4 regions of the Duganella sp. Root198D2 genome follow, and region 2 is predicted to be linked to each of the others. Evidence: riboswitches for the same ligand, from Rfam matches in the RefSeq annotation. Region 2 holds a riboswitch; each other region holds the start of a gene.
The links. A riboswitch is a leader RNA that binds a small molecule or an ion and turns the genes downstream of it on or off. The one in region 2 is predicted to bind cobalamin.
Positions count from the first base shown of each region.

Region 1: another riboswitch for cobalamin. It lies ahead of ASE26_RS14015 (TonB-dependent receptor); the one in region 2 lies ahead of ASE26_RS19500 (TonB-dependent receptor domain-containing protein).
Region 3: another riboswitch for cobalamin. It lies ahead of ASE26_RS18165 (TonB-dependent siderophore receptor); the one in region 2 lies ahead of ASE26_RS19500 (TonB-dependent receptor domain-containing protein).
Region 4: another riboswitch for cobalamin. It lies ahead of ASE26_RS13940 (energy-coupling factor ABC transporter permease); the one in region 2 lies ahead of ASE26_RS19500 (TonB-dependent receptor domain-containing protein).

Region 1 covers NZ_LMIC01000012.1:320,665-324,873, forward strand. Annotated here, with positions in the region: gene ASE26_RS13995 (cobalamin biosynthesis protein) at 1-22, shown strand, start outside; gene cobJ (precorrin-3B C(17)-methyltransferase) at 19-1,020, shown strand; gene ASE26_RS14005 (ferredoxin) at 1,017-1,349, shown strand; gene bluB (5,6-dimethylbenzimidazole synthase) at 1,358-2,011, shown strand; cobalamin riboswitch at 2,013-2,240, shown strand; gene ASE26_RS14015 (TonB-dependent receptor) at 2,314-4,209, shown strand, end outside.
Region 2 covers NZ_LMIC01000024.1:14,963-19,171, forward strand. Annotated here, with positions in the region: gene ASE26_RS19495 (iron ABC transporter permease) at 1-650, opposite strand, end outside; gene ASE26_RS19500 (TonB-dependent receptor domain-containing protein) at 670-2,508, opposite strand; cobalamin riboswitch at 2,577-2,798, opposite strand; gene ASE26_RS19505 (histidine phosphatase family protein) at 2,793-3,332, opposite strand; gene ASE26_RS19510 (adenosylcobinamide-GDP ribazoletransferase) at 3,323-4,090, opposite strand; gene cobT (nicotinate-nucleotide--dimethylbenzimidazole phosphoribosyltransferase) at 4,097-4,209, opposite strand, start outside.
Region 3 covers NZ_LMIC01000023.1:79,736-83,944, forward strand. Annotated here, with positions in the region: gene ASE26_RS18160 (PepSY domain-containing protein) at 1-527, opposite strand, end outside; gene ASE26_RS18165 (TonB-dependent siderophore receptor) at 515-2,515, opposite strand; cobalamin riboswitch at 2,751-2,969, opposite strand; gene ASE26_RS18170 (TetR/AcrR family transcriptional regulator) at 3,061-3,660, opposite strand; gene ASE26_RS18175 (cupin domain-containing protein) at 3,666-3,983, opposite strand; gene ASE26_RS18180 (TonB-dependent receptor) at 4,138-4,209, opposite strand, start outside.
Region 4 covers NZ_LMIC01000012.1:308,502-312,710, reverse strand. Annotated here, with positions in the region: gene cbiQ (cobalt ECF transporter T component CbiQ) at 1-462, opposite strand, end outside; gene ASE26_RS13945 (energy-coupling factor ABC transporter substrate-binding protein) at 452-805, opposite strand; gene ASE26_RS13940 (energy-coupling factor ABC transporter permease) at 802-1,482, opposite strand; cobalamin riboswitch at 1,607-1,814, opposite strand; gene ASE26_RS13935 (DUF1800 family protein) at 1,985-3,637, shown strand; gene ASE26_RS13930 (DUF1501 domain-containing protein) at 3,648-4,209, shown strand, end outside.

The sequences.
Region 1 (4,209 bases), on a different contig from region 2:
CATCGCAAGGAAGAACCCATGAACGCACAACTCGAACAAGCCGCTACCGCGGGCAAGATCATGCTGGTGGGGATCGGCCCCGGCAGCGTAGAGCACATGACGCAGCGCGCCCGTGATGCCATCGCCGAAGCCGACGTAGTCATCGGCTATGTCACCTACATCAAGCTGGTGGCCGACCTCATTGAAGGCAAGGAAATCATCCGCAAATCGATGACGGAGGAACTGGACCGCGCAGTCAGCGCCCTGGAGGCGGCACGCGCCGGCAAGAAGGTCGCGCTGATCTCTTCCGGCGACGCCGGCGTCTACGGCATGGCCGGCCCGACCTACGAGGTGCTGTTCCAGTCCGGCTGGACGCCGGAGGACCCGGTGCAGGTGGAGATCATCCCCGGCGCATCCGCACTGAATAGCTGCGCCGCCCTGGTCGGCGCACCGCTGACGCACGACTTCTGCGCGATCTCGCTGTCCGACCTGCTGACGCCCTGGCCAACCATCGCACGCCGCCTGGATGCGGTAGCGATGGCGGACTTTGTGGTGGCGCTGTACAACCCGAAAAGCGGCCGCCGCACGCGCCAGATCGTTGAAGCGCAACGCCTGTTCCTGCGCCACCGCCGCCCCGACACCCCCGTGGCCATCGTCAAGAGTGCCTACCGCCGCCGCGAAAACATTGTCTTCACCACCCTGGACTGCATGGGCGACGCCGACATCGGCATGCTTAGCACCGTCCTGATCGGCAACAGCAATACCTTCATCCGTAATGGCCTGATGGTCACCCCGCGCGGCTACGCCAACAAATACGATATGCAAGAGGGCGGGACGACGCGCGAAGGTGAACGCGCAGGCCGCTCGCTGTCGACCGGCTTGCTGGGATGGCTGGATACGCTGCGCGCCGAACACGAAGCCGGCGCCAGCATCGAAACACTGGCAGCGCAGTACCGCCTACCGGCCGACTACATCCAGGCCACGCTGGACGAGCCGTGGCAAGCCGAAACAGTCACTGAAGTGGACGGGGGCGAGGCATGAGCGACGCTCCAGTCAAACCAAAAATCAGCAGCTACCACCGCCATCTGCTGATCTGTACCGGCCCGCGCTGCACCGCCGACGGCCAAGCGCAGGCCTTGTTCGATAGTCTTGGAGATAAATTCAAGGCCGCGGGCCTGAACGAAGGCGAGCTGCGTGTGAAGCGCAGCCGGGTAAGCTGCTTCGCCGCCTGCAAGGGCGGCCCGATCGCCTGCGTCCAGCCGGATGGCACCTGGTACTACAATGTCACTCCCGAGAACATGGACCGCATCATCGACCAACACCTGTGCAATGGACAGGCCGTCGAGGAAATCGTGTTCCATCAACAGTGAGAGTAGAAGTGCAGAGTAGTTTTGACCAGGCAGGAATTGATGCCGTTTATCGTGTGATTGCCGAACGGCGCGACGTGCGTCACTTCGTGCCCGGTGCAGTGGATGAAGACCTGCTCATGCGCCTGCTGGCCGCAGCCCACCAGGCGCCCAGCGTTGGGCTGATGCAGCCGTGGCGCTTCATCCGCATCCAGGACCCCGCTTTGCGCGAGCAGATGTACCGGCTGGTCGATGAAGAACGCCAGGCTACCGCCGCAGCCCTGGGCGAGCGCAACGAGGAATTCATGCGGCTGAAGGTCGAAGGTATCCGCGAATGCGGCGAAGTGCTGGTGGCGGCCCTGATGGACCAGCGCGAAAGGCACATCTTCGGCCGCCGCACTTTGCCCGAGATGGACCTGGCCTCGGTCGCCTGCGCCATCCAGAACATGTGGCTGGCCGCCCGCGCTGAAGGCTTGGGTATGGGCTGGGTGTCGCTATTCGACCCGGCCAGGCTGGCGTCTTTGCTGGGCATACCGGAGGGCGGCAAACCGGTCGCCATCATCTGCCTGGGTCACGTTGCCGGCTTCTATCCCAAGCCGATGCTGGAACTCGAAGGGTGGGCAAAGCGCGGCAAACTTGCCGACCTGGTTTATACCGACAGGTGGCAGGATAACAACAATGCATAGCGTATAATCGCCGCCGTTTGGTGCCTCGCGCGCGTTCAAGCGCGCAGTTAAACGGGAAACACATGGCCATGCTGCTTCAGCCAGCAAGCCAAGGTGTGCTGCCCCCGCAACGGTAAGCAAGCGTCGTTCTTCACGACAGGTCGTCTCTCAAGCCACTGTGCGCAAGCATGGGAAGGCAAGACGGTCCGCCTTGCCAGCCCGGATACCGGCCAGACAGGTGGTGCACACGTCGGCAACGATGCGTGCGCTGTTCGGTCGCGCTCACGGGGAGGTGGGCGGGATTGCCGATTCAAGCATCCATAATGAAAAAATCATTGATCCCCATGATCGCGGGGGCGTTGTGCGCTGTCGCGCACGCACAAGAGCAGGAAGCACCAGCAAGGGTGTACGTTGTTGGCCACCACTACGACAATGGCATCCGCACTTCCGACGCAGCCAGCGAAGGAACCATCACCGCAGCATTGATTGCCAACCGGCCCGCTTTGCGGCCCGGCGAAATCCTGGAATTCGTTCCGGGCATGATCGTCGCCCAGCATAGCGGCGATGGCAAGGCGAACCAATACTACCTGCGCGGCTTCAATCTGGACCACGGCACCGACTTCGCCACCTTCGTCGACGGCATGCCGGTCAATATGCGTACACACGGACACGGCCAGGGCTACACGGACCTCAACTTTCTGATCCCGGAGCTGGTAAGCAAGATCCGCTACCGCAAAGGCCCTTATTACGCCGACGAAGGCGACTTCGCCTCGGCTGGTGCTGCGCACATGGGTCTGGCCGATAAGCTGAACGAAGGCTTCGCATCGCTTACCGCCGGTGTGCATGCCTATCGCCGCGGCGTCGTGGCGAATTCCACCGAGGTTGGCAACGGCAACCTGTTGTACGCACTGGATCTGGGCCACAACGACGGCCCATGGCAGATGCCGGAGAGATTCCACAAGTCGACTGGCGTGCTGCGCTACAGCTCGGGGACCAGCGCGGAACGATTCAGCATTACCGGCATGGCTTACAAAGCAGGCTGGCACGCTACCAGCCAGATTCCGTTGCGCGCAGTGCAGGACGGGCGCCTCGACGAGTTTGGCGCGGCCGATCCAAGCGATGGCGGCCGCACGGCGCGCTACAGCCTTTCCGGCGAATGGCGCAAGCGTGTTGGCGATTCGCTGACGGAAGCCCACGCCTACGTGGTGCGCAATGACCTGGCGCTGTACAACGACGTCACCTACTTCCTGGATGATCCGGTCAACGGCGACCAGGTCCTGCAAACCGAACGCCGCAAGATGACTGGCTTCGACCTGACCCAGACCTGGTTCGGGCAATTTGGTGACCGCTCGATGGAAAACAGCATCGGCGTGCAGGGCCGCTTCGACCGCATTGCCCCGGTCGGCCTGTATGCAACGACGCAGCAGCGCGTGCTGCACCCGATCGCCGAGTCGCGCGTGACAGAAGGCAGCGTGGCGGTGTGGTTCCAGAACACCGTGCAGTGGACGCCTTGGCTGCGCTCCATCACCGGCCTGCGTTATGACCGCTACAGCTTTGATGTCGCCAGCTCTATCCTGGAAAACTCCGGGAAGGTGAACGATCACATTGCATCGCCCAAGCTCTCATTGATCCTGGGGCCCTGGAGCAAGACGGAGTTTTTCGTGAACTACGGAGAAGGCTTCCATAGCAACGACGCGCGCGGCGCCACGGCCCGCCTGTCGCCACGCGAGCGCGAGCCCGTCGAGCCCGTCACACCGCTGGTGAAGACACGTGGCTCGGAAATCGGCGCACGCAGCGAGTTCGTGCCTGGCTTGCAAAGCTCGATGGCGCTGTGGCGCCTGCGTTCTGGCTCCGAGCTGGTGTTCTCCGGCGATGCAGGCGACACCGCACCTAGCCGCGCCAGTAAACGTTCCGGCATCGAATGGAACAACCACTATGCAGCCACCAGCCATTTGCTGCTGGACTTCGACCTGGCCTATTCGCGCGCCCGCTACACGGAGTTCGATGCGGCCGGCGACCGTGTTCCGGGCGCTGTGGAAAAGGTGGTGTCATTTGGTGCGACACTGAACGACATCGGCCCATGGTCCGGTGCGTTCCAGCTGCGCTATTTCGGTCCGCGTCCGCTGGTGGAAGATAACAGCATTCGCTCAGCCAGCACGGCGCTTGCCTACCTGCGCACTACCTATCGCTTCGATCGCCGTTGGCAATTGACGGCCGAC
Region 2 (4,209 bases):
AACGCCAGCCCACCGGCCAGTACGATCCACGGCAGCCAGCGGATCGGGGAGCCGGACAGGTCGCCGATCAGCCAGAACACCATGGTGCGCAGGCGGCTTTCCGGGGCGATCGACAGCATCAGGGTGACCACGGCGATGCAGCCGGAAGACAGGATCACTCCGGTCAACAGCAGCAGGGCCGTCCCGCCTTCCGCCGCGGTGCCGCCGCGCAGGTCGCGCCGCGCCAGGAAGTACAGCATCATCGATACCACGACCGCGCCGGCGAAGGAGGCGGCATCCACCATCCACGCTGCGCACATGAACAATAACGCCGCCAGGGCGCCGACCGAGGCGCCCGACGAAATGCCCAGTACATAAGGGTCGGCCAGCGGGTTACGCAGCAAGGCCTGCATCATCACGCCAGCCAGCGACAGCGAAGCGCCGGTGACGAAAGCCGTAGCGGCCCGTTCGGCGCGCAGGCCAAGCAAATGGCCGGGCAAGGAGGCAGGCTGGCCGCTGATGAATTCCTTCAGCGCCCCAGGCATGTCGGCCAGCGGAATACTGACCGATCCGATCATGCCGGCAGCCACCAGGCTGGCCAGCGATAACAGCAGCAGCAGGATGATGACGGTAACGGCGCGCAGGCGCAGGTTGGCGGAAAGAGGATGCATAACGGGCAGCTTATCTCATTTATTTGTAGCTGTAGCGCAGGCCGGCATACACGGCGGAACCGGCGGTGGCGTAGTTGCGCGCCAGTTCATGGTGTTTGTCGGCCACGTTGTTCAAGCGCAGGGTGGCGGTCCAGGAACGGTCGAATTCCCAGGCCGCATACAGGTTCAGCAAACCATAGCCGCCCAGGCGGTTGCGGTTGGCCGCGTCGTCGAAGCGATAGCTGGACACCTGCCATTCGGCGCCGGTATTCAGGTTGCCCGCAGTATATTCCAGCGCCACATTGCCGTGGCGCCTGGCGCGGCGCACCAGCAGCTTGCCGCTGCCGTCGTCTTGCGGATTTTGCAGGTCTGCGCTGGCGGACAGCGTGAAGCTGTTGCCCAGTTGCTGGCGTGCCGACAGCGAAATGCCTTCCAGCGTGGCCTGGTTGACGTTGTAGGCGCAGCCGTTGCGGAAGCCGGGCCGTGGGCAAGGCGTGGTGTTTACCAGCAGGTCGGTCAGCTTGTTGCGATAGGCGACAGCACCCAGTGCGGTGCCGCCCTGCTCGAAGTGGATGCCGATCTCGCGGTTGCGACCCTGTTCCGGACGATTGGCCGGCAAGCCGTAGCCTGGGTAGTACAGCTCATTGAAGGTCGGCGCCCGGAAGCTGCTGCCATAGCTGGCGTTGACGCGCAGCCCTGGCGTGAAGCGGTAGCCGTAGCCCAGCGAGCCGGTGCGCTTTGAACCATACTGAGAGCTGTCGTCATTGCGGGCGGCTGCGGCCAGCAGATGCTCGCCGCGCTTCATGTTGTAGCTGGCAGCCCAGGAAGTGGTACTGCGCTCGCGTACCAGGGCTGCGGTATTGGATTCGATTTCTTCCTTGCGATGTTCGGCCAGCAGCTGCAGGCTATCGGATCCCAGCGCAATATCGTTCTGCCAGCTGTATTGGGCCTGCCTGGTGTCGATCTGGCTGGCGCTGGCGGTGAAGCTGCCGGACTTGTCGCGCGATTGCGCAGCTTGCGTCGTCATCTGCCACACGTCGCTCAGGCGATTGCGCGAATAAACCGCGACTGTGTCAATCTTTTGCGTGCTCCATGCGCGTACCTTGCTGCCGCTGTCGAAGCCCGCTTCCTGGTCGCTATGCAGGAACAGAGCGCCCAGTTCGTGGCCGCGCGCGACCTGCCATGCCAGCTGCCCATTGGCGTGTTTGCGCTCGTAGCCGTCGTCGTCCTTGTTGTAGCTGGTGCTTGCCGGCAGAGTCGCGGAGAAGCCGTGGGAGCGTTCCTTGCCCGCGCTGAGCGCGTAATTGAAGGCGCCGGCGCTGCCGGAAATACCAGCGCTGCCGGAACGCGTACCGTAAGTACCTGCCAACACGCTGGCATCCAGCGCCAGGCTGCCCTGGCCTTTCCTGGTGAAGATCTGCACCACGCCGCCGATAGCGTCGGCACCGTACAAGGTGCTCAGCGGGCCGTAGACGACCTCGATATGGTCCACCGCGCCCAGCGGAATCGCGTTCCATGCCGCCGCGCCGCTGCTGGCGGACCCGATGCGCACGCCGTCGACCAGTACGATGACCTGGTTGCCGTTGGAGCCGCGCAGGAAAACGCTGGCGTTGGTGCCGGGGCCGCCATTGCGGGTAACTTCGATGCCGCGCTGGCGCTGCAGCAATTCAGTGATGGAGCCGGCGCCGCTGCGCGCGATTTCTTCGGCGCCGATGGCCAGCGTGTCGCTGATGATGTCGCGCGCTGCCTGCGGCGTGCGGGTGGCGGTGACCAGCACGGAATTCAATACCGGAACCTGGGTTTGTGCCTGGACGGCAGGTGCGGCAACGGCCAGTGCCAGCGACGCGAGGGCCGCTTGCCGTGTGACGGGAAAAGACATGACAACTTTCTTAACGGGCCGCCGGCCCACGTCCCCGTAAGCCGGCATGAACAGGAACGGGCGCAGGGCGCGTTCCCACCTGGTCTGGCCGGTATCCGGGCTGGCAAGTCTGGCGGCCTGGCCTTCCCATGCTTTCGCACAGTGGCCGGGAGGTCGCTGCCGCACATTGAAGGCGGCACTTGCTTACCGTTGCGGGGGCAGCACACGTTGGCTGTCAGGGACAGCGCCGTGTTTCCCGTTTAACTGCATTCGAGAATTCGATTGCGGGCACCAAAACCCCGCCATTATACGGGCTTGGCGGGCCAGGACAAGCGAAGGATCTCGCAATACTTGATGTGGTTTGGCTTGGCGGCCGCCTGTTGCAGGGGCTCGCCGGCGGCGATGGCAGCCATCAAGCGGATGGTGCCGGCGTGGCAGACCACGATGGCGTCGTGCTGTAGCGCGTCGAGGAAGGATTGCACCCGGCCGGCCACTTCGCGCACGGTTTCGCCGCCGCCGGGGCGGTAGCCGAGCAGGTCGGCGGCCCAGGCATCGACCTCGGCGCGTGCGATGTCGGGCCAGCTGCGCAGTTCCCAAGTGCCGAAATTCATTTCCATCAGGCGTGCGTCGGGCGCGAAGGCGCCCAGCAGGGAGGCCAGGGCAGTGCAGCGTTGCAGGGGACTTGAATACAGGCGATAGCCCCGCGCCAGGACATCGGCCAGTTGCGGTGCCAGCGCGGCGTAGCCGGCGGCGAGGGCGTCCGCCGCCGCCGGGATGTCGCTGCTGCCGTAGCACACGCCGGATGCGACGTCGGGCTGGGGGTGGCGGATAAGGATCAGTTCCACACGCAGGCCAGCACGCCGAGGTTGAACACGGCTTCCGTCAATTGCTGGACGGCGCCGAGGCAGTCGCCGGTATAGCCGCCCAGGCGCCGCTGGAATTTGCGTGCCAGCCAAAACGTTGCCAGCAGCATGCCGGCCAAGCCGGCGCCCAGTGCGGCAGGCGACAGCCAGCCCAGGGCCACGGCACCCGCGGCCGGGAGGGCTGCGGTCAGCGCTGCGATGGCAAATTCGCCGTTGCGCATCTCCTGCGCCAGCGGCTTGGCCTTGCCCTCGGCCCGCGCATACTCCATGCGCCAGATCAGGGAGCAGGCCATGAGGCGCGACAGCGGGTGCGCCGCCAGCAGCGCGCCCAGCACCGCCAGCTTCGGCATGCTGGCCAGCGTCGCCACCTTGGTCGCCAGCATCAGGCCGATGCCGATGGCGCCATAGGCACCGATGCGCGAATCCTTCATGATTTCCAGAACGCGCTCGCGCGTGTGGCCGCCGCCAAGGCCGTCGCAGCTATCGGCAAACCCGTCCTCGTGGAAAGCGCCGGTGGCATAAATGGCGGCAGCGGTAGACAGCAGCACGGCAACCGCCGGCGGCAGCACGAATGCGGCCGCCGCGTAGACGCCCCCCGCAATCGCCGCCACCACCAGCCCTACAGCAGGGAAGTAGCGCGAGGCATGATGCAGCCAGTCCGGCTCGAAACCGACCCAGCGCGGAATAGGCAGGCGCGTGAAGAATTGCAGTGCAATGAAGAACAGGCGCAGCTGCTGCATGGGCGATTACTCGGACTTCTCGCTGACCTGGGCCGACTCGAAAGTCGCCATCTGGTTCAGGAAGTTGACGGCAGCGTGCAGCAGCGGCACGGCCAGCGCGGCGCCGGTGCCTTCGCCCA
Region 3 (4,209 bases), on a different contig from region 2:
CGGCTGGACACATACAGGACACTGCCCACATCGTCGTTCGCCCGAACCCGGTACAGCGGCCGATGTCCGCTGACGGAACCAAAAGACCACTGGTCCAGGTCAATCCGGTCCACCGCCAGGCTGCTTGCTCCAGGCGCCGCATTTCTGGCTGAGGCCTGGGCGATAGCCTCCGTGACTTCCAGAGCGGTGCCGGTGTCCGCCCAGGCTGACCACCGGCGGCCATCGCGCATGAAGTGATAGGCAGGACGTCCTGCAATGGTATTGATCTTTACCGCAGAGGGAACGCCGGCTTGGCCGGAAGATTGCCATGCATCCCAGGCGCTGGCCTTGACCTGCTGGATATCCAATGGCGCCAGCCACGCCATGCGTTCCTGCTTGTTAAGGGCAGGATATGGCACGTACATCATGACGATGCCGGAGATGAACCACATCAGCACGAGCAAGCCGATGGCGATGCCGAGCCAGCGGTGCAGCAGGTGCAGCTGGCGTTTCCACGATCCCACGGTGCGGGAGATCAGTAACGCCACTGCACGGTCAGCTCGGCGTGGCGGCGCTCGCCCAGCAGGTACTGGCTATCGCTGTATGAGGTGCTGGCATAAAGCTTGTCGCTCAGGTTGCGCAGGTTCAGCTGCAGCAGCACATTGCGGTTGACGTTCCAGCCAAGCGACGCGTCCATCGTGGTATACGCGGCGAGCGCCTGCGTGTTGCCATTGTCGATATAGCGTTCGCCAACGTAGCGCGCGCCGATCGCCACGCGCCATGAGTCTGCATGGTAGTTCAGCCACACGTTGGACGAGATCTTTGGTACGTCGGCCGGACGCATCCCAGCGCGCGAGCGATTGCCGCTTTCGATCAACTGGTCGAACCGGGCATCGGTGTAGGCCGCATTGGCCTCCAGGCGCCATTCCGGCAATAGGGTCACACTGGAGGTAAACTCCGCGCCACGCGACGATTGCGATCCGCCCTGGATCGACAGCGCCGGACTGGATGGATCGCGCGTGATGATGTCGTTCTTGCTGATGCGGTACAGTGCCGCAGTCCATTCAGCCTTGCCGTTCGCCAGGGATTGCTTGATGCCGGTTTCGACTTGGCGCGAGCTGGTCAGCTTGTAGCGGCTGCTGGCCAGGTTCAGCGACAGCAAACTGCCAACCGGGTCGCTGCCGCTGCTGACCTGCCCGTACAGGGAAGCGTCGGCGGCCAGCTTCCAGGTCAGGCCCAGGCGCACTGCGTTCGAATGCAGCCTGGTGGTAAAGCCGGCGGCACCGCGCAGGCTGGCGCGCTCGACCTTGTACTGGTCGTGGCGGAAACCGGCAAGCATCAAAAGGCTTGGGTTGATGGCGTAGGCATCTTCCACATACACGGCATTGGTGGTGGTATCGGTGCTGAAGTCAGGCCGCAGCGGATCAGGGCTGGCAAACAGGCCCGGATTGAAGCCAGTCGGGGCTACTGTGGATGATCCGCCGTAGGGCGAGTTGTTGGCGTGGGTGAAGTTGATGACAGCAGCTTCCCAGCCAGCTACGACGCGGTTGTCTCCGCCGTTCCAGCGTGCTTCCAGTCGATTGCCGGTCTGTTCCTGCTCATGCCGGATGGCGATATAGTCGCTTCGCTCCACCACCTTGGCTTGCGCATCATAGGAATAATATTCCGCATTGCGCCAGTTCCGGTGCACCTTCATGTAAGCGAGCTCGTTACTGATGGCCAATACCGGGCTGACACGCCAGGTGAAGCGGGCAACGGCTTTGTCATCCTTGTACGAGATGTCGGCATCGCCGACGTTGTAGTTCTGGTCGCGAAGTTCGCGCGCGATACGGCCATTGACAAGGGGCGTGCCAAAGTAGCGCTGCGGTTTTTGTTCCAGGTGGTCGAGCGAGAAGTCGAGGTCGAGGCCGGGCGCCAATGAACAGGTCAGGCTGGACAGGATCTTGCCGCGGCGGGATTGGCCGCGGTCGATGAAACCTTCGCTATGATCGGCATAGGCGTCGATGCGGAACGCCGCTTTCTCGCCGAGTGCGCCAGTTGCGCCGACACCGCCGCGCAAGGTCTTGCCGCCGCCGACACCAGCCATGGCCTCGAAGCTGGTGGCGCGCTGTGGAGCTTTGCGTACGGCGTTGATGGTTGCGCCGGTGGTGCCGCTGCCATAGACCACGGACCCCGGGCCGCGCAGCACGTCGATGTATTCATAGCCCCAGGGGTCGGACGGATAGGTGGCCGTACCGGAACCGACTTGCGGGCGCTGGCCATTCTCCAGTAGCGCAATGGCGCTGTTGCCGCTGAAGCCGCGTGCAGAGTAGGCGACTCCGTTACCCGGCGAGCTCGTATCTGTCAGGCCGGTAGTACGCGTGATGGCATCCTTGACCAGCAGGTCGCCACGCGCCTGCATCGTGTCGGCGCTGAGGGAGTCGACGCTGGCCGGCAGTTCCTGTGCGGTCAGGTCCAATCTGCTTGCCGTAGCGCCAGGGCGCGTCAGTCCGAGGCCCTCATACGCCGTCGCTCCCTGTACGGTTACGGTTGGCATGATCTCGGTTTGCTGAGCCCAGGCAGCGGAAGTGAAAAGCACAGAGATCGCGGCAACGATAGGGCGCAGGGAAGGGGAGCGGGCTGGTCGGGATGAGGACATGGATGGATTTCTGCTGGGACGGCATGGCACGCGCGCATTGCGAGCGCGAGTGCGCACAACGACCGAGTGCGGTAGCTTTAGCGATAAATGGAAAACGGCGAAACATATCTTGCAAGAGCCACACCCCGGGCTTTGCTTAATCATCGTGACTGGCCGGTCTTCTGGCTTGCCTTCATTCTTCCCTGATCGTGCCTTCCCGTGCGTTGGACAGTGGCGGTTGATCAGAGTCGTCAGGCTTACAGCAGCGGGGACTGCGCCGGAATGGTGCGAGATGAAAATCCCGCGCGTCACCGGCTTCCCGTTTCACCCTTCGGCCGACAAGCAGAAGGGCACCTTTCACGTATTGGCGCGCATTCTACATGCAAAATGCGATCAGAGGTAAATTTGGGCCACGACAGGGGTACTTCGTCCACGGCCGTGTGAAATGGATCAATGCTGAGCAGTCACGAAGCCAACACAACGTTCAGAAGGTTGTGTGCTCTTCTTCGAAAAGCCAGGTGAGGGGATTTTTCTACCATCGAAACGGCCATTATTCCCTCCAACGACGCAAAGATTAACTCGGCGAGTTCGCGCTCTGCGCCGTCCTGCCGCAATCTCAAATTGGCCGGTTCGCTGTGCAGAATCTTCTCTAGCCAGTCTATATTCTGCGTTGCAAACCGCTGTAACTCTTCAATGCATGTACGCTCCTGGAACGACGGTTCGCGCACCATCATCAGGTACATGCAAGGCCGCTTGCCGTCCTCCAGCATTTGCGCGAAGAGTTCGGTGTATTGCCGAAGGTGCTCAGCAAGCGTCAAGCTACCTGATCCGGAAATCGCATTCAGCCTTGATGCCTGCTCTTCTCGATATAGTTGCATTGCCTGTCGGGCCAGATCTTCTTTCGATGCGAAATGATGGTAAAGGCTCGGTGCCTTAATCTGTAGGTTATCAGCGATTTGCCGCATTCCCAGTGTGCTGAAACCGAACTGCTGAAACAGGCGTATCGCCGCGCCCAGAATGGCCTCCCGGGTGAGTGACGCTTGATTTGCTTTGACAGGCGCCATGGGTGTCACTCCAGAATCTCGATGCCACCGCGGTGGGCAACGAACAGAAGCGCTTCTTCCAATGCGTAGGCCTCATGCTCGTCGCTTCCCTGGACATGAAGTACGTCTCCTGCCCGCATCTCGACGTCATTGAAGCGGATAGCGCCTTCCAGAATACAGATTTGCTCCCACCCATGATGGGAATGTTTTGGAAAGCGTGCGCCCGCCTGGAACCTGGCCAAGTAGCCGCCGTCGCCGTCATTACCTGTCCAGGTCGAACATGTCTGAATCCCGGGAATGCCTGAATCGCACCATTCACGGTTAATTTGCCGAACCAAATTCATTTGCTGATTTCCATCTCATAAGGAATACGGAACTCTAACTAACGTTCGTTAGGTTGTCAATGGCAGGTTCATCTGGAGCAAGCCAGGGCATGACCCTGGCTTGCTCGGTGCCTGTTGCTTGGTCTCGAGGCCGGTATCGGACGCTTGAGGGGGATCAGAACTTGTACTGCAGGTTGGCAAAGAACGACCGGCCGCGTGGGTCACCGTAGGTCGGGTCCCAGGTCAC
Region 4 (4,209 bases), on a different contig from region 2:
GCGCAGGACGAACAGCATGCGGTAGCACACTGCCATCAGGTCCAGCAGCAGCTCCGGTACGCGCAGGCGGCGCAGCAATGACAGCAGGTGTGGCAGCGGCGTCGTCAACACCAGGCCGAGCACCGCTGCCATCGTGGCGAATGAACGCAGCGCGATGTGCGCGACAGTTGGCAGCAGTTCCGGCGCCCATCGCCAGCCACCGCCGCCGGCCGGCGTGACCAGCATCGTCAGGCAGGACAGCAACACGAATCCGAGCGGCGCTGCCGCTACGGCAAAATAGCTGCGCATTGGTACGCGCGCCCCGGCCAGCGTAGCGAGCATCGACAGCAGCGCGACCACGCCCAGCGTGCCCGGGCTGCGAGCAAGCCACGCGGCTGCGATTCCCGCCAGCGCAAATACGCCCTTGGCAGCCGGGGAAACACCCCGCCAGCGGCAGGCATAGGCAGTGGCGTCAATCCGCATGGGTACCCTGTCCCGGTTCTGGCGCCGGCCGCACGCGCTTTTGCTCCCGCTCGCGTGCCATCGACATCCCGAGCCAGAAGCCGATCACGCCGGCGCCGGCCGCAGCCTGTAGCGCGAAGAGCAGCGACGCGATCTCGCCGCTAGGCGGCTCGAACAGCGGCACGAACCACGGCTTGTAGTTCGGTGCTATGGTGACGATTGCCTGCTGCGCGCGCGCATCAGCGCCACCGAATGCTGCTGGTGGCTCAGTGCCCGGCTCCGCAGGCGGCACGACAGCAAACCACAGCGGCAGAACGGTCAGCAGGACGATGGCGACCCAGGTCAAAGCAGTGCGTGCCTTCATGCAGCTTTCCCTTTCACCAGCGCCATCACCGGCAGCATGCGTAATTCATGCGCATTGAAGCGTGCCATCGCATTCACCACCAGCACGCTCAGCAAGCCCTCGCTGATGGCGATTGGCAGCTGCGTCAGCGCGAAAATACCGGCAAATTTAGCGAAGGATGCGCCAATGCCGCCGATCGGGTCAGGGAAGGCCCAGGCCAATTGCGCAGAGGTGGTCAGATAGGTCGCCAGGTCGCCGATGAAGGCCGCCATGAAAACCGCCACGCTGCGCGACAGGCCCAGTGCTGCCACTAAGCGAAACACGCCATAGGAAACGAAGGGACCGACGATTGCCATGGAAAACACATTGGCGCCAAGCGTGGTCACGCCGCCGTGCGCCAGCAGCAAGGCCTGGAACAGCAGCACGACGAAGCCGACCGGCACCATCGCCGCGGGACCAAACAGCAGCGCGCCCAGCCCGACCCCGGTAGGATGCGAACAGCTTCCGGTCACCGAGGGCAGCTTCAATGCCGACAGCAGGAAGGCAAAGGCCGCCGCAACGCCCAGCAGCATGCGCTGCCCGGGATGCGCATGCAAGCCGCGCGCCATGCTGCGCAGGCCCCAGGCCAGGAAAGGAATGGATACGGCTGCCCAGCCCAGCGCGTGCGCAGGCGGCAGGAAACCTTCCATGATGTGCATTCGAGTCCTCCCGTCGAATGGTCAATGGGAGCACCATCAGGGGAGAGTAAGAGGACGGTCGACAGGGGCCGGGCGGACAAGGCGCAGGAAGCCGGTCGACAGCGGCTTCCCTTCACCCCGGAGAATAGTGCTGGTTGTATCGGGCCGGTATTCTGGCTCGCCTTCATCCTTCCCCGGGCCTTCCCGCGCAATGCGCAGTGGCGTATTTCCGAAGTCGTCAGGCTTACAGCAGCGGGGGCTGCACCGGAATGGCCGCACTTGGCAGCGTCACCGGTTTCCCGTTTAACGCGCAACCCGAGCAGGAAGCGCGCACCCAATTGCCGAATAGTACATTAAAGAACTCAGGCGTGGCAAACGCTGCGGGATCAAACTTTCATTAAAAAAGTCACGCATGACTATCGTGCGCAGGGTTGAATTAAACAGACAATCGCCGCGCACAATAGGTTTAGCCCAGCAATTTCTGGCTATACTGCACCCTCAAGGAAATTTCCGAGGGGCAACAATGGACGACACAATCGAATATAAAGAGGGCTTGCCAAAGCTCCCCGCGACGCTGGCTGCGGCAACCCTGCTGACTGCCTGCGGTGGCGGCGGCAGCGCAAGCGACGGCAGTGGCGGCGGCGGCACCACTTCCCCTGTGCCACCTACCGCAGTCGAATCGATTGGCAATCCCCAGGCTGCACGCTTCCTCGCGCAGGCGTCAATGGGTGCAACCCGTGAACAAATGACGCGGCTGCAGGCCGTCGGCTACAGCAAGTGGCTGGACGAGCAAATGGCGATGCCGGCTTCGCAATCGCGCTGGGACTGGCTGATGGCGAAAGGCTTCAACGCCATCGACAACAAGAACAACCAGGCCGGCATCGATGCCGCGCTCTGGGTCAAGCTGCTCACCTCGCCCGATACCCTGCGCCAGCGCGTCACGCTGGCCCTGTCCGAAATTGTCGTCGCTTCGCTGGACGGCTTTACCGGTTCCTGGCGCGCTTTCACCGGCGCCGCCTACATGGATATCCTGGAAGCCAACGCTTTCGGCAACTACCGCACCCTGCTGCAGCAGGTCACCCTGTCGAGCTCGATGGGCGAGTACCTGACCTATCGCGGCAATGCCAAGGCCAATCCGAAAACCGGCTCCATGCCGGATGAGAATTACGCGCGCGAGATCCTGCAGCTGTTCACCATCGGCCTGCTGAAACTCAACCCGGACGGCACGGCGACCGAGCAGGAAACCTATACCCAAGCCGACATTTCCGGCCTGGCCCGTGTGTTCACCGGATGGGACTTGGACCTGGCCGGCGGCACCAGCGATACGCCGGACTTCCGCAAGCGCCCGATGGTCCAGACCGGAACCAAGTACGAACCCGGCGAGAAGACCTTCCTCGGCACCACGATCGCCAGCGGCGTCGACGCCGCAACGGCCCTGAACAAGGCGCTCGACACGATTTTCGCGCACCCGAACGTGGCGCCCTTCGTCTCGAAGCAACTGATCCAGCGCCTGGTCACCAGCAACCCTGCGCCGGCCTATGTGGCGCGCGTGGCAGCCGTCTTCGAAAACAATGGCGCCGGCATCAAAGGCGACCTGAAAGCGGTGGTCAAGGCGATCCTGCTGGACCAGGAAGCACGCTCCGCATCCAACCTGGGCTCCGCCAGCTTTGGCAAGGTGCGCGAACCTGTGCTGCGCTTCACCGCCTGGGCGCGCGCCTACAACGTCACCTCGCCAAGCGATGCCTGGGCTATCGGCAACACCAGCGAGCCCTCGTCCCGCCTGGGCCAAAGCCCGCTACGCTCGCCGAGCGTGTTCAACTTCTTCCGTCCCGGCTACGTGCCGCCGGCGCTGGGCGTGGTCGCACCGGAATTCCAGATCGTGAACGAAACGAGTGTGGTCGGCTACGCCAACTACATGCAAACCGCCATCAGCAAAGGCATTGGCGACGTCAAGGCCGACTATGCGACCCTGCTGCCGCTGGCCGACAACGTACCGGCCCTGGTCGACGAGATCAACCTGTTGCTGGCCGCCGGCCAGTTGAGTACCGATACCGTCACCCTGATCCGCAACGCTGTCGCCAGCATGGCGACCGGCACCGACGCCGCGCGCGCCAACCGCGTGTACGCGGCGCTCACGCTGGTAATGGCATCCCCTGAATTCATCGTGCAGAAATAAAGGCCACACCATGACTAATCAAGCTTCGCGCCGCGCCTTCCTCAAGCGCGCATCGGCACTCGGCGTGGCAGGCGTGGCGGCGCCTTGGGCAATCAACCTGATGTCGATCGCCGAGGCGGCGGCAGCCACTGCCGGCGACTACAAGGCGCTGGTTTGCGTCTTCCTGTACGGCGGCAATGACTACGCAAATACTGTAGTCCCCTACGACAGCACCAGCTACGCCCTGTACCAGCAACTGCGCCCGACCATCGCCTATGCGCGCGACGCACTGACGGCGACCGCATTGGCGCCATCGGTACCGGTGCTGGATTCGACCGGCGCCGCCCGCGAGTTTGCTCTCGCTCCTGCGCTGGCGCCGCTGGTCCCGATCTTCAACGCGGGCGCCCTGGGCGTCATGCTGAACGTCGGCCCGCTGATCCAGCCGACCACGAAAGCGCAATACCAGGCCAGGTCCGTGCCGCTGCCACCCAAGCTGTTCTCGCACAACGACCAGCAATCGATCTGGCAATCGTCCGCTCCGGAAGGATCGCGTTCGGGTTGGGGCGGTCGCCTGGGCGACCTGTTCGAGGCGG